DNA from 2 places in the Paenibacillus sp. J31R34 genome. Region 1 is predicted to be linked to the other one. Evidence: riboswitches for the same ligand, from Rfam matches in the RefSeq annotation. Region 1 holds a riboswitch; the other holds the start of a gene.

Region 1 (10,788 bases):
TGTACAGGGACGCTGGCAGCCCTAATTGGATTTATCTGGAGGAACTAGCGGTAGTACGACTGTCATCGTCGTCCCTTTGCCCATCGTACTCGCTACCCTGATTTCCCCTGCATGGAGCTCGACAATCCGCTTAACAATGGAGAGGCCGATGCCATTTCCGCCAACCGCACGCTCGCGGGCTTGATCTATTTTATAAAAGGGCTTGAAAATATGCTGAAGCTCCTCCTCCGGAATGCCCACTCCGCTGTCAGCAACCGACACGGTCACGCTATGCTGGCTTGCCGCCAAGCTAATTGCAATGACGCTTCCAGCCCCTGTGAACTTAATCGCATTGCTCAGCAGATTCGTCCAAAGCTGGCTCAGCTTATCCTCATCTGCCGAAATAGTTACAGGCTCCAGATCCAGTTCGAGCTTAATGCTTTTGGCGGACCAAAGCGGCTCGCTGGCAATCATGACATCCTTAAGCTGCTCATCCAAACGATATTTGCTCATATTCGGCTGAATTTGGTCATGCTCAAGCGAGGACAGCTTAAGCAAATCCTGCGTCAGCCGTGATAGGCGGTCGCTCTCCTCCTCAATAATGGTGAGCAGGCGAAGACGGCTTTCCTCATCCAGCTTTTTCTGCTTAAGCGCCATAGTGAAGCCTTTAATTGAAGTAAGCGGAGACTGAATTTCATGAGAGACGTCCGAGACGAACTGCCTTCTCACCCGCTCCAGCGAATCGAGCTCCTGGGCCATCTGATTAAAGCTTGCCGTCAGCTCGCCGATTTCATCCTTGCGTTTTGTAGCGAGCCTGATGCTGAAATCGCCTTTCGCCATTTTTCGGGTAGCCGAGGTTAGATGCTTCAAAGGACGCACCATATAGCGGGAGGTCACGATGACGAGAAGTGTACCAATTAATAGAACGAGAATAAGCTGCATGCGGAAATAGCCGAAAGCGAGGTTGGCAACGCCATTCGTTTCAGGCTTTATAAACAAGGCGTAGGCTTGTCCTTCAATTTGAAAAGGGAGCCCGACGACGAGCCGGTCATAATCTTTGTCCGCCCCGCCCCGATAAACACCGCCGCTGAGCACGCTGCGCAAATTTTCCCCATCCACATTCAACTTATGTCCGGCAACCTTGTCGGTTGCGTGAAGCGGTCTGCCTTGTTCGTCATAGACGATAAAGGTGAAAATCGGCAGCGCGGTTATGCCCTCCATTAAAGCATCCAAATTGTTGGGGTACGAATCTTTGTAGGATTCGATTATCGTTTTGCCGCTGACAATTAAATTGTCCTGAACGTAGGTTCGAAGCTTATGACTAAACAGAAAATGGGTCATGAAAAAGCTTAAAATGACGCTCGCCATAACCGATGCGACAAACATAAGAATAAAGCGGACATACAGCGATTTAATCACGATATACCTCCAGCCGGTAGCCAAGTCCCCAGATCGTCACGATTTTGAAATCCTGCTCATACGCGGCAAAACGCTCTCTCAGTCGCTTAACATGCGTATCCACAGCCCGCTCATCGCCCTCGTAATCGTAGCCCCATATTTGCTCAATTAATGAATCACGCTTGAACAGCTTGCCCGGATAGCTCGCCAGCAAAAACAGCAGCTCAAATTCCTTAAGCGGTATGGATTCACTTGAGCCTGTATCCTTATAGCGAATTTGATAGCTCGTTTTATCAAGTGTTACTTGTCCTAAACGCACAATTTGTGAGATTGAAATGCGATATCGCTTCAACAGCGCCTTCACCCGCATCACCAGCTCCATCGGGTCAAAAGGCTTTACCATATAATCGTCGGTGCCCAGCCGAAAGCCTTTAATTCGCTCGGGCGCCTCCCCTTTGGCGGTAATCATCATAATCGGCTTGTCCCCCGCTTCGCGCACTCTTCTGCACAGCTCCCAGCCGTCCATCTGCGGCATCATAATGTCGAGAATAATAAGATCAACCGGATGATTGCTATAGTAGTCCCAAGCGTCTACGCCATTGCTTTGCTCTATAATGTCCATTCCTTCATCTTCCAAAAACAAACGGAGCAGCTGCCGGATATGCGGATCGTCATCCACTACGAGTACGGTCGTCATGCGTGTTCCTTCTTCCCAATTTAAAGTACAGTTCTATGTCATAGTGTAATACACAATTTTGTATTATTTATGTATTTCTTTCATTTGAAAAAAACTCGCCGAATATCGGCGAGCCTGCAGCTAGTTTATTTGGCTAGTTCATCATGCTGATTCATATTACTTACTTATTTTAAGGCTGAGTAACACCATCATTCCATTCCCCCATTGCGTGGGAGCACAACACACAATCACTGCACACCGATACCCGGTTGTCAAAAATCGTTTCAATCGTCCGAATGACCTGCATATCGACATGCTGCGTATGAACGACAATTTGCTTAGGAGACGCGGCAATCAGCGAGCTGATAACCATATCCTCGATGTTCATTTCCGTTTCCAGCATTTCGGCCACCAGGCGGTCGGAATGCGGCTTCGGCTCGAACAATTGAAATTTGTCATTATACAGCATAAAATCATGGTTGCCTTTATGAACCAAATGGACAATGGCGACCTTCGATTGCTGCAGCCCAACAAAATATTTGAGCAGCGAAATAAACTCCTGATATTGCTTATCGAGCACATATTCATCCAGAGCGTATTCCACAATGTCGCCTAGCTCGTGACGATACCCATGAAGCCTGAAGGTAGCGATGCCGCCAAGGTCAAGTCGTGTATTTTCATTCAAATACAGTTCGATTTCTTCGGCTACCTTGAGCTTGCGTCGCTTTCTATCCGCATCCAGAAACTTGGCGTTCAAGCCATCCAGATCGGTATCCTGCATCAGCTGGCTGCAATATTTTTCGATGACGGAGACGTCAGTGGAATGGCCGCCCTGATATTTTTTCTTAATGATGCTAATGAGCATTTCCGATTCCAAATTGGTTACAACATATTCAGCGAGCGCTTTGGCAGCGCGGTGGTACAGTATTTCTCCATGCTTATTCAGTTGAAAATAAGGCGTTGCCGACTGGCACATAATGGTGCCCTCGGACTCCAAATCGAACTGCACCAACTGACTCTGGGGCGCTGCTTCAATATGTAAATCCTCATTCGTATATTGTGCCATTAAGGCCGCTAAGCCAGCTGCCGTTGATTGAAGCTTGGAAGGCAGCGTAACGGTAAACAGTTCCATAAACAAGCCAACCCCTTTCATTCCCCTCATACAGTATATGGCGCACGCAGCAGCGATATACGATGAAGACATTGGGAATGAAGGGGTTGTGAATAAGCCTCAGTTTAAGCAGCAGCTTGTGGTTGCTGAGCTGCCTGTTCATTGCTGCTTCGGCTCATGAGCCATAACGTCAGCCAGATAAGCAGGAAGCCGCTAAGCTGCCCTAACGTCAGCGACTGGCCAAATACGAGCCAGTTAATCAATACGCCAACGGCAGGGAAGGAAAGCTCAGCAAGCGTCGCGTATACAGCTTTAGTTGAGGAAAGCCCTTTGTAATACAGCAGCATGCTGATTAAGCCTGGGAAAAACGCTTGAAACAATAAATTGACGGCAATGAGCGACAGCTGACTGCCTTGTGCGTTCATACTCCATGCGTCGCCGCTTGCGAGCAAAATAACGCTGAGCAGCGGCAGAGCAAGCAGAAACCTAAGGGACGTCACTATGGAAAAGGATAATTTCTTTTGCAGCAAATATTTGCCCATAACGGTCGAGCCACCCCATAATGCCGCCGCGATTATCGAGAAGAGGCAGCTGAGCAAAGCAAGATCATGCAGGCCCACAGTCGGAGATCCAAAGCCGAAGGTCAACAAATACGTGCCTGCCAGCGCCGCCAGCAAAAAGACGAAAAATTTCTGTGGCAGCTTTTCCTTCAGCAAAACTCTGGCGAGCAATATGGCAAATAACGGCTGGAGCTTCTGAAGCAGCAGCACCGCATTGGCGCTCCCATGTGAAAAGGCAGCGGTGAATAATACGGTAGCTACTGCCGAGCCGCCCCAAGAAATAAATAGCAGCGCGCCAATGACACCAATCGACAGCTTGCCGACTAATGTGCGGCGGAATTTAAACAATACAGGCACTGCGTAAAAAGCGAGCAAAATATGCTCAATAAATACAATTTGCGCCGATGTGAAGCTTTTGAGCAATAAAATACGGAACAGCGGGTCAAGCCCCCAAAGTGTCGCCCCAAGCGCCACATACCATATACCGTTTATGCCCGCAATTCGTGATGTTCGCCAGCCCGCTTTCTCGCCAGCCAGCTCTAATGTGTTCTGCAATTCAAAAACCTCCTGAGAAAGTTTTGAATTGAACCTTCTTTTATTATGAAAAAGAAACAATGCCCCTGTCAGCAATCTGACAAGGGCATCATCAACAAACCTGTTAAATGATTGTCATTTAACAAGCTGGTTCTGATCTTCTCCCGTCCGGACTATACCGTCGGCTCTGGATTCTCACCAGATCAGTCCCGGCTGCAAGCAGCCAGGAGTCGCGGGCTCTGGATGCTCCGAACGCATCCTTACCGCCGGTAGGGAATTGCACCCTGCCCTGAAGATTCATATTCGATTAAATCGTATTGTAACACAGAAGATTACAGTTTGAATAGTCTATTTGTGTGGAAAATTGGCATTTGGAATAATATTTTATTTTTCCGATCTATTTTCTTGGATTTTATCTATTCCTCAGCCAAATTTCTAACCAATCTTCTAGCTAACCTTCAGCCGTATCTCTTCCTTTTGCTTTAACTTTTCAAGCAGCAAATCATGCTGAATGCTGTCTTCTTTAATGATGTTTCTCCCTGCGAGAATGAAATAGGTGATCCCGGCTACCATGCATGCAATCACTATCAATTGATGAATCATTTACAAACCATCCCCTTACGGAAAATGTTAACCTTACTTACTTGGCTATTTAACTCGATTAAGACTGGGCGGCGCTTCTTTTCTTTGAACGAGCTCCCGTCAAACCAACGATGATCGAGGCTGCCACCAAAAATACGGTTACCCCCGCAATAATCGCGAAAAAGGACTGATCAAAAGCCGCACGACCTGCTTCTTTTAACGCCTCGGCAGCCTGTGCGGGCAATCCTTCTGCAGCCAGAAGCGCTTCATCCAGGCTGTCTTTCACATTACCCGGAACCTGGAGTCCGGCAGGAATTTTCATAGCCAAGGTGTATACAAGGCCTGACATACTTCCGATGATCGCAATGCCTGACGCTCCCCCCATCTCATAGGCTACTTCCTCAATGGATGCCGCCATCCCCGCATTCTCAGGGGGAGCATAGCTCATAATTGAATGCGATGCTGCTGTCATCCCTGCTCCTAAGCCTGCACCAAGGAGAGCGAGTCCAAGTATCTGCCCAGCAATGCCCGAATCGAATTGCATCAGATACACACCCATTCCCAGAGCCGCAAGCAGAAGGGCTGCGCTTTTAATACGGATCACATCATAGCGATGCAGGATCGCTCCAGTCAGCGGACCCGCAATGAGCGCTGCTAACGGTATGCTTATCGTATACAGCCCTGCTAGGAGTGGACTTAGGCCTTCCACTAATTGAAGACGCTGAGTCACAATATACTGAACCCCCATCTGTGCAAATGTGCCTGCCAAAGCCGTGATAAATGCAGCCGAAAAACCATTTATTTTAAATAACGAAAGATCAATAAGTGGATTTTCGCTGCTATTTTGCCTACGAATAAAGATGATTAAAGCCATAATGCCAATAACAGCTCCTATAACAGCAAAAGTAAGCGACCCTTCACGCCTAGCAAACTCTTTAATGGAATAGATGATTGCCACCATCGCAATCATGATCTGAATCGAACTAATTAAATCCCACTTCTTTTCTTTATTGCCCGGATGATTTGGCACATAGATCAGTGTCAATACGAGCGCAACAATGGCGATCGGAAGATTAATTAAAAACACCGATCCCCACCAAAAATGCTCCAGAAGCAGACCGCCTACGATGGGACCGAGACCTGCTCCTCCAGAAGCAACAGAGCCCCAAATGCCAATCGCCAATCCTAACTCGCGTCCATTTGTAAAGGTGATTCTTATGATGGACAATGTGGCCGGCATCATCATAGATGCACCGACGGCAAGCAGAACCCGTCCCGCCACTAGCACATAAGGATTGGGAGAAAAAGCGGCAAGCAGTGACGCTGCCGTAAAGACGAGCAAGCCGAGGGAGAAGATTTTTTTATGACCCCATCGGTCTCCGAGCGTTCCCATTGCTGGAAGCAGGCCCGCCATGACGAGCGAGTAGCCATTCAATATCCACAATTTTTCCGATGCTGACGCACCGAGATCGTGGGTTAAGCTGGGCAATGCCGTATACAGGATGGTCATATCCATCACAATAAGTAAAAGTGCGCTTGATACGATAACCAGAACCAACCAACGTTTGAATTTAGACATGTTACTCCTCCAGGTATGCAAGTTAACTTGTTTCAAACTTTAAAGTATCGGGTTACCCTATAGTCAAGCTTTAATTGATAGGCTACAATAGGGTTGATTATTTTTGATAGCTTGTAACGGAGGAATGAACGATGTCCGACAGCCGCAGCCTATATTTTACGACCAGTGAATTTGCCAAGACTTGCGGGGTTACCAAACATACCCTGTTTCATTATGATGAGATCGGACTTTTGAAACCAGAATTTATAAACTCAAAAGGTTATCGTTATTACTCCATTCAGCAATGCTACGTACTGGATATTATTAATGTATTGAAAAAAGCGGGGAGCTCCCTGCATGAAATTAAAGGGTTTATTCAGAATCAGAACAACCCACTGCTCATAGAACTGCTCAAACAAAAGCTGCATGACCTAGAGATGGAACAGATTAGAATACAACGAATGCAAAGACTTTTGAAAGGCGCCATTGAAATGTCGGAGCAAGCTGCGGGAACGCTTCAAGATGGTCCGTTCATAGCGGAATGTGACGAGGAATATTTCATTGCCACTCAACTGGAACAGGGCGATGGTGACAAGGAGTTTGCTCACAAATTAAATGAACATCGAACCTACTGCGAAAATCATTTGATTGAAAACGAGTTTCCTATCTGGACCATTTTATGTAAGGATCATTTTGAATCAGGCGATTATTACGGGGATTTCATTGCCAATAAGCTAAAAGCTCCCATACTAGGGGAGAGAATGCTTACCAAGCCTAAAGGTATCTATGTTGTCATGAATCATCGAGGCTCTTATGAAACGATGTCTGAAACGTACGCTATCATAAAAACATATATGGAAAGTAACGGATTGGCCCTATGCGGAAAAGCGTACGCGGTTGAGATGCTCAGCTACATTTCGGTAAAAAATCCGAACGACTATATTATACAACTATCGGTCGAGGTGTCTAAAGTGTGAAATGCTGCTTTTAGAGGCACTAACAAAAAACGCTTGTCTCATATCTATCCCTTAACGGATAAAATATGAGACAAACGTTATTACCTTTAATGATCGAAAACAGTTCCGAATTAGTGGATCGCTAAAACCTAATTTTGCATTACAAAATCCTGCTCAGCCTTGTCGCTTTCATTGTACATCCGCAAAATTTCATAGCGCGTATTGCGCTGCGCCGGAACCTTGCCCGCTTCACGAATGAGCTGCAAAATCAGCTCTATGTTGACCTTGTGCGTCGTGCCCGCAGCGGACACCACATTTTCTTCAATCATCGTACTCCCGAAGTCGTTGCAGCCATAGGCCAGCGAAAGTTTACCCATATCAGGCCCCATCGTTACCCATGACGATTGCAGGTTGTCAATATTGTCGAGGAAAATACGGCTGACTGCCACAATTTTCAAATACTCCTCCGGCTTCGCTTTCTCCATCGGCATCCTCGTGTTGTCTGGCTGGAACGGCCAGGAAATGAAGGCCGTAAACCCTTCGGAGTCGTAGCCATTCGCTTTACACTCATCTTGAACGTCACGAATGCGCAGCAGGTGCAAGGCGCGCTCCTCCATCGTTTCTCCAAATCCATATACCATCGTGGCTGTCGTATTCATGCCATGACGATGAGCAGATTTCATAACGTCGATCCAGTCCGTATAGGAGCCCTTCTTACGGCTAATTTTACGGCGAGTACGATCATCAAGAATTTCCGCGCCGCCGCCCGGCAGCGAATCCAGTCCCGCTTCATGCAGCTGACGAACAACCTCATCCAGCGACAGGCCTTCCGAAACTTCCTTCATCTTCTGAATTTCCGCTGGCGAGAAGGAGTGCATCGTAATGTCTGGGAAGCGCTGCTTGATTTCCTTCAGCAAGTCCGTGTAATAAGTAAAAGGCAAATCTGGATTCGTTCCGCCCTGCATCAAAATTTCCGTGCCATTCACGTCAATCGTTTCTTGAATTTTATTCATAATCGTCTCGTTATCGAGCACATAACCCTCTTTGGAGCCCGGGGCACGGTAAAAGGCACAGAACCTGCAATAAACGTCGCACACATTCGTGTAGTTGACGTTTCTTCCCACAACGAATGTCGTTATAGGCTCGGGATGCTTGCGCAGCATAATTTCATTTGCAACTTTACCCATTTTCTCAATCTCGTCGGATTCGAACATAATAATACATTCTTCCAAGCTTATTCGCTCACCCCGCAGGGCCTTATCCAATATCTGGTCCAACGTTGCCATTACGCAAGACCTCCTTATCTATCGCTGTAGTTTTGATGTTGCGCTTTTTTTCACAAACTAATTAAGTATAGGCTAATTTTATCATACTAAGCTCTAATTCGTCATCTTTCGTTTACAGCCAATACAGCCGCTAAAAAGGAAAAACACGGCTTGTCAGTAATGACAGCCGTCTTTTCCTCCACTTTACGCAGCCGTTAGCCGCGCAAAGCCTGATCCAAATCTGCTAGTAAATCTTCAATATGCTCAAGGCCTACCGAATAGCGTACGAGTCCATCTGTAATACCTCGTTCATGTCGTACTTCCTTCGGCATTGCTGCATGCGACATCATCGCTGGATACGATAGGATGCTCTCTACGCCGCCAAGGCTGACCGCTACAAGCGGGATCTTCACGCGGCCAAGCATCGCCTTCGCCCGTTCTCCGCTGCCCACGTCAAAGGATACCACCGCGCCATAGGCGGAGCATTGCTGCTCATGCACCTCACGGCCCGGATGATCCGTAAGGCCAGGATAATAAACCTTCGTCACTTCCGGATGTTCATTCAGCCACTCCGCCAGCTTGCGCGCGCTGCGCTCGCTATGCTCCATACGCGCTTGCAGCGTCTTAATGCCGCGCATAAGCAGCCAGCATTCATGGGCGCTCAGCACGGCGCCGAGTCCATTCTGCAGCTGATACAGCCTGCGTCCCAGCTCTTCATCCGCCGTGACAGCAAGACCAGCGAGCACGTCGCTGTGACCGCTCAGAAACTTGGTCGCGCTGTGCACAACAATGTCTACACCAAGCTCAAGTGGACGCTGATAATAAGGCGTCATAAACGTATTGTCCAAAATCGTCAGCAGATTATGCTCCTTCGCCCACGAAGCCACCTGCGAAATATTGGTGATTTTCAGCGTCGGGTTGGAAGGCGTCTCGATAAATACCGCCTTCGTATTCTCTTTATATGCAGCTTTAACGGCTTCAAAATCCGTCATATCAACGAACGTCGTCTCCATGCCAAGACGATTAAGCACCGTCGTCAGCAGGCGGTATGTACCTCCATACACATCCTCAGTCACAATAACATGGTCGCCCGCCGACAGCAGCAGGAACGTCGTTGAAATGGCCGCCATGCCGGATGCAAAGGCAAAGCCCCGCGTACCGCCCTCCAGCAGCGCGATTTGGTCCTCCAGCGCCTGCCTTGTCGGATTGCCGGAGCGGCTGTAATCGTAAGGCGGATTTTGAGACAAATCGCTTTGATGGAACGTAGATGCCTGAAAAACCGGCGTGCTGGATGCACCCGTCTGCTCATCAAAAGATCCTTCGAAATGAAGCAATTTCGTTGCAAAATGACGCTTGGCGTATTCCTCTTTGTTATGTCTGTCGCTCATGCTGCTATACCTCCCCAATCTCTTGCTTAGCTGCGGCAAGTGCCTGCTCCAAATCGGCAATCAGGTCATCCGCATGCTCAATGCCAACGGAGAAGCGAAGCAATTTATCATCAACGCCGACTGCACGGCGAATTTCTTCTGGAATATCAGCATGCGTCTGCACGGCCGGATAGGTCATCAGTGACTCAACGCCGCCCAAGCTTTCAGCGAAAGCAATCAACTGAATATGGCGCAGAATCGGTTCAATGTAGCGGGCATCCTTCACGCGGAAGGAGAAAATGCCGGTATTGCCCGACGATTGGCGGTTCTGCACAACATGCCCTGGATGATGCGGCAAGGCTGGATAATAAACCTCTTCAATAGAAGGATGCTCAAGCAAGTAGCCCGCAATTTTTGTTGCATTATACTCATGACGCTCCATCCGCAGCGCCAATGTTTTCATGCCGCGCATTAACAGCCATGAATCCTGCGGCCCAAGTACCGCTCCAATGGAGTTATGCAAAAACGCCATCTCCTGCGACAGCTCTTGTCCCTTCGTCACAATAAGGCCAGCGAGCACATCATTGTGACCGCCCAAATATTTAGTCGCACTGTGGACAACGACATCTGCCCCCAGCTCAATTGGACGCTGGAAAAACGGCGTCAGCAGTGTATTGTCTACAATCGTCAGCAGCCCTTTGGACTTCGCCCATGAAGCGACACTCTCGATGTCGGTAATCATCATTAGCGGATTGGTTGGCGTCTCGATCAGTACCGCCTTCGTATTCGGTGTACACAGCTC
Region 2 (10,788 bases), on a different contig from region 1:
AATTGCTTAAATCCGTTAAGGAAAAAATTTCGCTGGTCAAGGTAGACGGCATTCCGCTTGCCGACAAGCAGCTGGAGGAGGCGACCGTTAAACGGGGCTGGAGCCCATTCCCGCTCGTCCGTTATTCGGAGCGTCCGGATGTTGTGGCCTCGCATTTGCTGGAAGGAGCGGTTGTCGTCTTCGTGGACACATCGCCCAGCGTCATGATTTTGCCGACGACGTATTTCGATCTTATCCAGCATGTTGAGGAAAATCGCCAGACGCCATTTATCGGCACCTATCTGCGCTGGGTACGGTTTATTGGCATATTCGCCTCGCTTTTTCTGTTGCCGCTCTGGCTGCTGTTCGTTATCCATCCGGAGCTGAAGCCGCAGGCGCTGGAGTTTCTCGGGCCATCGAAAACAGGCAAGCTGCCGCTGCTCGTACAATTTCTACTGGCGGAGGTCGGTGTCGATCTGCTGCGGCTCGCCTCGGTGCATACGCCAACTTCGCTGGCGACGGCAATGTCGCTCGTATCAGCTATTCTCATTGGCGATATTGCGGTCCAGACGGGCATTTTCGTCAATGAGGTCATTTTGTATATGTCGGTTGCGGCTATTGGGATGTTTGCGACGCCGAGCTATGAGCTGGGGCTGGCGAACCGCATTGTCAGGCTTGTACTCATTACGCTTGTGGCAGCCTTTCAGGTGCCGGGATTCATTGTTGGGACGACGGTTATCCTGCTGTTTTTGTGCATGGAGCGTTCGTTCAATCGTCCCTACATGTGGCCGTTCATTCCGTTTGATTTCCGGGCGATGATGAATATCATTTTCCGGACGCCCGTGCTGCAAAATCGCAAGCGGCCCAATCTGCTGCGGCCCCAGCAGCTCGATAAAATGCCCGAAACGGAGTAAAGCCGTAAATAATGCAAATGACTTGTTAAATTATCCATTACGCTTGCGGGTAGATTGCGATATACTGTTGCTATTGGTGTAAATCGAATCTATTCACGTATGGAGGAATAATAACAATGTACTTGCACGGAACGAGCAAAGTTAATGCCCAGGGGCATTTGGAAATCGGCGGCTGTGATGTAACGGAGCTGGCGAAAGAATATGGTACGCCGCTATATATTGTCGATGAGGCGCTAGTGCGAAAGCGCGCGAATGAATATGTGACCGCTTTTCAAAAATCCGGCCTGCAATTTCAAGTGGCCTATGCAAGCAAAGCATTCAGCACAATGGCAATGTGTGCGCTTGCCGAGCAGGAAAACCTGTCGCTTGACGTCGTTTCCGACGGAGAGCTGCACACGGCGCTGAAAGCGGGCTTCCCAGCAGCGCGCATTCACTTCCACGGCAACAATAAATCGCCGGATGAAATCAATATGGCGCTGGATGCAGGCATCGGCTGCTTCGTAGTAGACAACTCTACTGAGCTTAAAGTGCTTAATGCGCTGGCGAAGGACAAAGGCTTGACGGTTAAAATTTTGCTGCGGATTACGCCGGGTGTTGAGGCGCATACGCATGACTATATTTCCACGGGCCAACAAGATTCCAAGTTCGGCTTCGATTTGACGAATGGCGCGGCTAAACTGGCGATTATGGAAGCGATGGAGCTGTCCAATCTGGATGTGCTTGGCGTTCATTCCCACATCGGCTCGCAAATTTTTGAAGTAGACGGCTTTAAGATGGCTGTTGAGAAAATGTCGGCGTTTGCAATTGAAATTCGCCAAGACCTTGGCTTGACGTTCCAGGTTATAAACCTTGGCGGCGGCTTCGGCATCCGTTATGTAGACGGAGATTCCCCGCTTCCAGTTGCTCAATACGTTGCAGCGATTACGGATACGCTCATTTCCAGCTTTACGGCAGCGGAATTCCCGCTTCCTGAAATTTGGGTTGAGCCGGGCCGCAGCATCGTCGGCGATGCAGGCACAACGCTTTATACAGTTGGAACTAGCAAGGAAATTCCAGGCGTGCGCAAATATATCGCTGTAGATGGCGGCATGATGGATAACCCGCGTCCGGCGCTTTATCAATCCGTTTATGAAGCGGTGCTTGCAAATCGTGCGAACGAGGCAAGCGAAGAGACGGTTACCGTAGCGGGCAAAGCTTGCGAAAGCGGCGACAAGCTCATTATTGATTTGGAATTGCCGAAAGCAAACAGCGGCGATCTGCTTGCAGTATTTTGCACAGGCGCTTATAATTATTCGATGGCGAGCAACTACAACCGTTTCCGCCGTCCAGCTGTCGTATTTGTCAAAGATGGCGTGTCTGATCTCGTCGTTCAGCGCGAATCTTTGGACAATATTGTCGGCAATGACTTGCTTCCGGCAAGACTTCGCAAAACAGCCCTTGCGAAATAAGGGTTAAATTTGGTAACGTAGTCTTATTCGGATATAGAAAGGTAGATGTTTAATAGATGGCAAAACAAGCGAAAATTACAATGGCAAACGGAGCAGAGGTTATTATTGACCTCTTTGATCAAGATGCGCCTAACACAGTTGCAAACTTTGAGAAGCTTGCCAACGATGGTTTTTATAATGGTTTGACTTTCCACCGCGTAATCCCGGGCTTCGTTGCTCAAGGCGGCTGCCCTACTGGCAACGGCACTGGCGGACCTGGCTACACAATCAACTGTGAAATCAACCCAAACAAGCATGAGCGCGGTTCCCTTGCAATGGCGCATGCTGGACGCAACACAGGCGGAAGCCAATTCTACATCGGCTATGCTCCACAGCCGCATCTGGATGGCGGACACACTGTATTTGGCAAAGTAGCTAAAGGCATGGAACATGTTGACACGTTCCGCCAAGGCGAAAAAATGGAAAAAGTTGAAATTGTAACGGTTTAATCGTTGCGAGAAGGCCGCTTGTTTTTCCGATTGGTCGGGGGAACGAGCGGTTTTTTTTATAAAAGGCTCAAACATTATGAATGCTAATTGAGAATCAGAATCGAAAACTCTTGCTTTTTCAATTTTGCGGTGGTAACATTTCATCAGAGTTACATTTTAAAAGTAAGTGACTATAAGAAAAACGCCTGACGGCGTTCTTTCTATTAGACGCCATCGTTTTGGCGAAACGTATAGAAAAAAATAATACAGTGGCTTTCCTTCGGGGTCGGGTGAAAATCCCAACCGGCGGTGATCAGGAGGCTGTCTAAGCGCTTGGAACGTTGAAGCGACAGATATGCTGCCTGTCAGTCCGTGACCCGTATACAATGAATTCAGAGCGTGTGAACGCATGAACGGATTGTGTACGGCTGACCTGGTGCAATTCCGGGACCGACAGTACAGTCTGGATGGGAGAAGGAGACACTTTCAAGGCGTGATTTCATGCTTATTTGCTTGCACTTTTTTTCGCTGGGCAATTAGGTCTGTTAAAATCGATTATTTGTGTACTTGAAAGCGGGTCTCTAAGATATACTCTCATCTCCGTTGGCTATGTTGCTAATGGAGGTTTTTTGCGTTCATGGATATTTTGAATGACAGTTATTATATGAGCTTAGCACTGGATATGGCAGAGAAGGCGGCTGGACAGACGGATATTAATCCAATCGTCGGCTGCGTCGTTGTAAAGGAAGGCCGAATTATCGGCATTGGTACACATCTCAAGCGGGGAACCGGGCATGCTGAGGTGCATGCGCTGCAAATGGCGGGCGAAGAAGCGGAAGGTGCTACCGCGTATGTAACGCTGGAGCCTTGCAGCCATTTTGGCAAGACGCCGCCTTGCTGCGAGCGGCTTATTGATGCCAAGGTGGCAAGGGTAGTCGTTGCAACGACCGATCCGAACCCACAGGTAGCTGGGCGGGGCCTTGAACGGCTGAAGGAATGCGGTATTGAGGTTGAGGTGGGCCTTCTAGGGGAACGTTCCAACCAAATGAATGAAAAATTTAATAAATACATTACAACGAAGCTGCCGTTTGTCACCCTTAAGACAGCGAGCACGCTCGATGGCAAAATTGCTTCCCGCACCGGCGACAGCAGATGGGTAACGGGCAGTGCTGCAAGGGAGCAGGTGCATACGCTGCGCCATCAGCATATGGGTATCATGGTCGGTATCGGCACCGTTCTTGCAGACGATCCGCAGCTCACGACAAGAGCAGACGTACCGGCGCTGCATCCGGTGCGTATTGTCATCGACAGCAGCCTGAAGCTGCCGCTCACCGCGCGCGTGGTCACGGATCGGACAGCAAGAACGATCGTCATTGCGACTGAGCAGGCGGATGACGCCAAGGCGCAGGAGCTGCTGGCTGCTGGCGTCGAGCTCATTCGGGCAGGCACCGGAGAGCAGGTTGATTTGCCGGAAGCGATGAGAAAGCTTGGCGAGCTGGAAATAGGGTCGATTTTGCTGGAAGGCGGAGGTAAGCTCAATGGCGCAATGCTAACAGCAGGACTCATCGATAAAATCATGATTTACATGGCTACCAAAATCATTGGCGGAGCAGCAGCTCCCGGCACCTTTGATTTTGAAGGCTTTGAAAAAATGGCGCAGGCTATTGAACTGGAGCGCACGCAGGTGGAGCAAGCGGGAGCTGATATTTGCATAAGCGGCTACCCGGTCTACCGTCATGTTTAGAGAGGAGGGTTAGCCGTGTTTACGGGTCTGATTGAAGAAGTCGGCAAACTGAAGCGGGTGGTCAAGCAGGGCGAGGCTATGGTAGTAACGATTGCCGCCTCCCGCGTCCTCGAAGGTGTGGCGCTGGGCGACAGCATAGCCGTAAACGGCGTTTGTCTGACGGTCATCTCCTTTACAGGCAGCACCTTTGACGCTGATGTAATGCCGGAGACATACCGGCGCTCCAATCTTCACCAGCTAAAGCCCGGTGAACAGGTCAATCTGGAGCGCGCGATGCTGGCTGGAGGGCGCTTTGGCGGTCATATGGTGCAGGGGCATATTGACGGCACAGGCGTCATTGCAAAAAGGGCAACCGACGCCAATGCTGTTATATTCAGTATTAAGCTGAACGATGCGGCAACGCTGAAATATGTCATTCCGAAAGGTTCGATCGCCATTGACGGCATCAGCCTAACGGTTGTTGGCACGAATGATTCGGGCTTCTCGGTGTCCGTCATCCCGCATACGCTTGGCGAAACGGCTTTGCTCGATAAGCGCATAGGCGATTCCGTTAATATCGAATGCGATATGATTGGCAAATATGTGGAGCATTTGCTGCATTTCAAGCCAGCTCGCGAGGCTGGGGCGACTTCCGGCAGCAAAGCTGGCAAGGCAGGCGGAACGAAGCTGAGCAATGCTTTTTTAAGTGAAAATGGATTTATGTAATAACGAATAGATGTTTAGTTGAAGTGGTGAACGATCAGGGAGGGAAGCTTTATGGGACAGCAGGATCAGCCTTTGGAGAAGTCATTGTTTAATACGATTGAGGAAGCGCTTGAGGATTTGCTGCTTGGCAAGCCCGTTATCGTTGTAGATGATGAGGATCGTGAAAATGAAGGCGACCTCATTGCGCTGGCCTCAATGGCGACGCCTGAAGTGATCAATTTTATGATTACGAAGGCCCGCGGGCTTGTGTGCGTTCCGATTACCGCAGAGCGGGCGGAGCAACTGGAGCTGCCGCCGATGGTAGCACGCAATACGGATTTTCATGGAACGGCATTTACCGTTTCCGTTGACCATATTTCCACAACGACCGGCATCTCTGCGCATGAGCGCTCCGAGACGGTCAAGTCGCTCATTGACCCGAATACGAAGGCGGCGGATTTCCGCAAGCCGGGCCACATTTTTCCGCTAATTGCGAAAGATGGCGGCGTGCTAAGACGGGCAGGCCACACAGAGGCGGGTATTGATCTGGCCTTAATGTGCGGCTCAGAGCCCGCAGCGGTCATTTGCGAAGTCATTAATGAAGATGGCACGATGGCAAGATTGCCGGATCTTGTTGAGTTTAAGCATGAGCATGATCTCAAGCTTATTACAATCCAAGAGCTAATTGTATACCGCAATGCGAAGGAAAAGCTCGTTGAGCGTGTCGTTGAAGTTAATATGCCGACGGATTTCGGAGATTTTAAAGCGATTGGTTTTACGAATGATATAGACGGCAAGGAGCATGTCGCTTTTGTAAAAGGCGAGATTGATCCGGAAAGCCCGCTGCTTGTGCGCGTGCACTCGGAATGCTTGACGGGCGATGTATTCCATTCGCATCGCTGTGATTGCGGACCGCAGCTTGCGGCAGCGCTGACGCAGATTGAGGAAGCGGGCAATGGCGTGCTGCTCTATATGCGCCAAGAAGGACGCGGAATCGGCCTAATCAACAAGCTCAAAGCTTATGTGCTTCAGGAGCAGGGGCTTGATACGGTCGATGCCAATTTGCAGCTTGGATTTGCGCCGGACTTGCGCGACTACGGCATTGGAGCACAAATTTTGCGCGATCTCGGCATTCGCAAAATGCGCCTACTCACCAACAACCCGCGCAAAATTAAAGGGCTGGAAGGCTACGGGCTTGAAGTTACCGAGCGTGTGCCGATTCAAATGGAAGCGAATAAGGACAATGACCGTTATTTGCGGACCAAGCAAGCGAAGCTCGGTCATCTGTTTGATTTTCAGGATCAAAATCAGGAACAAAAGTAATATTACACGCATTATAAAAACCAATTGGGAGGAATTTAATTATGCCACATGTATATGAGGGACATTTAGTATCGGAAGGCTTGCGTTACGGAATCGTTGTTGGAAGGTTTAATGAATTTATTGCCGGCAAGCTGCTTAGCGGAGCGCTTGATGCATTTAAACGCCATGGTGCATTGGATAACGAGGTTGAGGTTGCTTGGGTACCGGGAGCTTTTGAAATTCCGCTTATCGCGCAAAAGATGGCAGAGAGCGGCAAATACGATGCGGTTATTACGCTAGGTGCCGTTATTCGGGGGTCAACACCGCATTTTGACTACGTGTGCAATGAGGCGGCAAAAGGAGTGGCGGCTGTTGGCTTGAAAACGGGCGTACCGACGATTTTTGGCGTATTGACGGTTGATTCCATCGAGCAAGCGATTGAGCGTGCAGGAACAAAAGCTGGAAATAAAGGGTACGAAGCTGCAGCCAGTGCAATAGAGATGGCTAATTTAACAAAATTGCTGCATAATTAAGCTTAAGGCTTGCAGCTCACGAGAAGGGCCTCTGAGAAGAGGCCTTTCTATTTTTGGCGTAACGGATGGTTGCGGTTGGTTGGCATCAGCTGTTTACGCTTACGAGTGGCGCAGCGATTTTATCGGAAGATTAGTCGGGAGGAAATGGCAGTGTCAGTGCTTTACAAGCTGGAATCTTTCGAAGGGCCTCTGGATCTGCTGCTGCATTTGATTGATAAAGCAGAAATCGATATTCATGAGGTATCAATCAACGAGATTACAGATCAGTATATGGACTATTTGAATGCAATGACGGAGATGGAGCTTGAGGTGACCAGCGAGTTTCTGGTGATGGCGGCTACACTGCTGGCCATTAAGAGCAGGCAGCTGCTGCCGAAGCCGCCCGTGTTTGAGGAAGAATATGAGGACTGGCCGGATGATGGCCTTGATCCTCGCGATGAGCTCATTCAGAAGCTCGTTGAATATCGAAAATTCAAGCAAATTGCCGAGCAGCTGCGGGAGAAGGAAACGCAGCGGAGCCTCGTTTTTTCGCGTGAGCCGGAGGACATGACCCCCTTTTTGCAGGAGCAGGACATTAACCCGCTTGAGGGCCTGCATGTGTCTGATCTGGTTGCGGCTTTTCAGCGTGCGCTCAAAAAGGCGGCGAGGCGCCAATTTGTGGCGACTGTGCAGCGGGACGAAATATCCGTAAAGGATCGGATTCGCGACATTGTAGAGGTGCTGCGGCAGTATGAGACGGTGCAGTTTTCAAAGCTGATTCGTGAAAATATGGACAAGCATGAAATCGTCGTAACGTTTTTGGCGATATTGGAGTTGATGAAGATGAAGCATATTCGTTGTTTTCAGCATCAGCTGTTTGATGATATTGTGATTCATTGGAGAGGGGATGCGGAGGACAGTGGATTATCAGAAGTTGAAGTCGATTATTGAGGGCCTGCTGTTCATGGCAGGCGATGAAGGGCTGACGAAGCGGCAAATTGCAGATATTATGCAGTTTGATGCCGAGCTTGCTGCCGATTTGGTGTATGAGCTGCATCGGGATTTGGCTCGAGAGGAGCGAGGCGTTCAGGTAACGGAGGTTGCTGGTGCTTATCGGTTGACGACTCATCCCGATCACGCCGCTTATTTTGAGCGGATGGCCTATACGCCAACACGTTCGCAGCTATCGCAAGCAGCGCTGGAGACATTATCAATCGTTGCTTACCGCCAGCCGATTACCCGTATTGATATCGAGGAAATTCGCGGTGTCAAAACCGATAGAGCAATTCAGTCGCTCGTCTCCAAAGATTTAATTGAAGAGGTGGGCCGCGCGGAAGCAATTGGACGTCCTATTTTGTATGGCACGACCAAAGCGTTTCTCGATTATTTCGGCTTGTCCAGCATTAAAGCTTTGCCAGAGCCGAAGCATATCGATGTGGAAGACGCCCTTGAAGAACAGACACAAATGCTGTTTGAACGCATCGGCGAGCGGCAAATGACGATTGACGAGATTCCGCCGAATTAATCAGGCTTGCAGAGAATGAGATTTGACCGCCGGGTCATACTATATTCAACCCATAATAGGAAAACGGAGGAAGCACTATGCCCGGAAACCTTTACGGCTTGATGACGGCGGCAGGTCTCTTTTTTTTGTTCTTATTGCTGCTTGCCCTTGCTTCGCCGGTGCGCGTATATGGAAAGCTTAGAAGGAAGGGCGACCTTGACCATATCGATGTGCGAATTGTAGGGCTGTATGGTCTGCTGCATTATAAGGTGAAGATCCCACAATTGAAATTGCAGGGAGCCACAATCCGGCTGCATGAGCAAATTAGCACCAAGCAGGCGGGCGTGGAGCATTCCAAGGAGCAGCAGGGGAAAATTGACGCCGAAAATGTACAGCGGTTTATTGAAAAACTGAAGCATGCGCTGGAAGTAACCGATAATTTGCGAGGCTGGGTCAAGCAGCTTCTGAAAAAGGTGCAATTGACCGAATGGAAATGGTCGACAACGGTAGGCGTTGGGGACGCGATGTGGACGGCCATGACGACTGGGGCTGTGTGGTCGATTAAAACGACGATGCTGGGCGTCATATCACAGTTCGTTTTGCTTAAAGCCGATCCGGTGCTTCAGGTGCAGCCGATGTACCAAGGGACTTATTTTCAGACTGAATGGCAATGTACGGCCAAGCTTAGCATGTTCCATGCGGTAAAATCAGGCCTTAGCTTGCTATTTAGACTCAAAAAAGGCTCTCATGGCATCCAAATGTGGCACCAAATTTTGTTTAAATAATGGATGAGTATAAACAGAATATTTCGCAATAAAGCAAAGCCGCCTCCTTAAAGAAGAGCGGGGTTTTGCTTTTTTTATTTTTAGAAGCAAAGCATAATTTTTCGTCGCACTATGCTTTTATTTCTCTGACTGAAAAGCGCGGCGCCGCCATAGGACGGCTTCAACCGTTTACGCTTAATACATACAATGTGGGGCTGCGGGAAACATTATTAGCGTAGCCTGCATTAAATTGATTTGTACAATTAGGAGGAGATGTCGTGCAAGAGCATCCAATACAAGGCCTTATGCAGACAGCAATGGAAAATATTAAAGAAATGGTCGATGTAAACACAATTGTTGGCGACCCGGTGCAAACGCCAGATGGCAGTATTATTATGCCGATCAGCAAGGTCGGATTTGGATTTGTTGCAGGCGGCAGTGATATGCGGTTCAGCGGTGACAGTTCAGCTTCGTCGAGCAGCTCCGATGACAGCCACAAGGCGGCAATAGCTGCGCCATTCGGCGGAGGAAGCGGGGGCGGTGTATCAATCACGCCTATTGCCTTTCTCGTTGTTGGCACACAAGGCGTCAAAATCGTGCCGCTCGATAATAACACGCATCTGCTGGAGCGAATTATTGATTCGACACCGTATGTTTTCGATAAGGTGCAATCCATGATGCGCAGCTCGTCCAGTGGCACGAGCCAATTAGCAGGCACCAATATGAATTCAGGCTATATGAGTACAACGGACTCAACCGTTATTTAAGGCCAAAGCTGCCCGCAAGGGCAGTTTTTCATTTAAAGCACAAAATTTTATAAGCGGAGCCGATATAAATAGGGTTTTATTTATGCAAAGCGGGCATTTGTCCGCCGAGAAAAGAGGAAGCCATCTACACATCTCAGTCTAATTTTGCCGAGACAAGCATACAGTGTACAAGGCGTTTAAAAGTCTGCGGGGAAGGCATTGTCCTCTCATGAGTATCGGACTTACACATAGGAAAGGGGCCGCGAACAATGATTAGCAATGTGAAAATAGCTCGTATATCGCTCTTGTTAGGTTTGGCGATCTGTTTGTTAGGGACAAGCCTGCCAGCGCCAGGCTACGCGGCTGAACCAGAACCGCTGAGCACACATGCATCAGCGTCGGCGCTGATTGATGTCACCTCGGGCAGATTGCTCTACAGTGAGGATGGAGACAAGTCGATGCTTATAGCCAGCCTAACCAAAATTATGACGGCAATTGTAGCGATAGAGCATGGCAATCTGTCAGGCACCGTCAAGACGGGCAAGCGGGCGGTAGGCAAGGAAGGCTCTTCGATTTACTTGCAGCTTAATGAAGAAATGAAATTGCAGGACATGCTGTATGGCCTCATGCTGCGATCGGGAAATGACGCAGCAACCGCGATTGCAGAACATGTCGGCGGTTCAGAGGAAGGCTTTGTTATGCTGATGAATGAAAAAGCGGCTTT

Evidence for each region. A riboswitch is a leader RNA that binds a small molecule or an ion and turns the genes downstream of it on or off. The one in region 1 is predicted to bind FMN.
Region 2: linked by a shared signal. The riboswitch ahead of ribD (bifunctional diaminohydroxyphosphoribosylaminopyrimidine deaminase/5-amino-6-(5-phosphoribosylamino)uracil reductase RibD) and the one ahead of AC50YG_RS20325 (DMT family transporter) in region 1 are both predicted to bind FMN.

Annotation. Positions count from the first base shown of each region.
Region 1 covers NZ_JBXENU010000007.1:225,428-236,215, forward strand. Annotated here, with positions in the region: gene AC50YG_RS20310 (sensor histidine kinase) at 22-1,398, opposite strand; gene AC50YG_RS20315 (response regulator transcription factor) at 1,391-2,074, opposite strand; gene AC50YG_RS20320 (putative sporulation protein YtxC) at 2,244-3,185, opposite strand; gene AC50YG_RS20325 (DMT family transporter) at 3,290-4,279, opposite strand; FMN riboswitch at 4,411-4,559, opposite strand; gene AC50YG_RS20330 (hypothetical protein) at 4,706-4,861, opposite strand; gene AC50YG_RS20335 (MFS transporter) at 4,920-6,419, opposite strand; gene AC50YG_RS20340 (MerR family transcriptional regulator) at 6,551-7,375, shown strand; gene mqnC (cyclic dehypoxanthinyl futalosine synthase) at 7,504-8,640, opposite strand; gene AC50YG_RS20350 (trans-sulfuration enzyme family protein) at 8,835-10,007, opposite strand; gene AC50YG_RS20355 (aminotransferase class I/II-fold pyridoxal phosphate-dependent enzyme) at 10,012-10,788, opposite strand, start outside.
Region 2 covers NZ_JBXENU010000001.1:195,414-206,201, forward strand. Annotated here, with positions in the region: gene AC50YG_RS00700 (spore germination protein) at 1-893, shown strand, start outside; gene lysA (diaminopimelate decarboxylase) at 1,010-2,341, shown strand; gene AC50YG_RS00710 (peptidylprolyl isomerase) at 2,398-2,829, shown strand; FMN riboswitch at 3,081-3,291, shown strand; gene ribD (bifunctional diaminohydroxyphosphoribosylaminopyrimidine deaminase/5-amino-6-(5-phosphoribosylamino)uracil reductase RibD) at 3,446-4,552, shown strand; gene ribE (riboflavin synthase) at 4,568-5,257, shown strand; gene AC50YG_RS00725 (bifunctional 3,4-dihydroxy-2-butanone-4-phosphate synthase/GTP cyclohydrolase II) at 5,309-6,559, shown strand; gene ribH (6,7-dimethyl-8-ribityllumazine synthase) at 6,601-7,071, shown strand; gene AC50YG_RS00735 (segregation and condensation protein A) at 7,222-8,001, shown strand; gene scpB (SMC-Scp complex subunit ScpB) at 7,970-8,575, shown strand; gene AC50YG_RS00745 (DUF2953 domain-containing protein) at 8,653-9,339, shown strand; gene ytfJ (GerW family sporulation protein) at 9,597-10,085, shown strand; gene AC50YG_RS00755 (D-alanyl-D-alanine carboxypeptidase family protein) at 10,334-10,788, shown strand, end outside.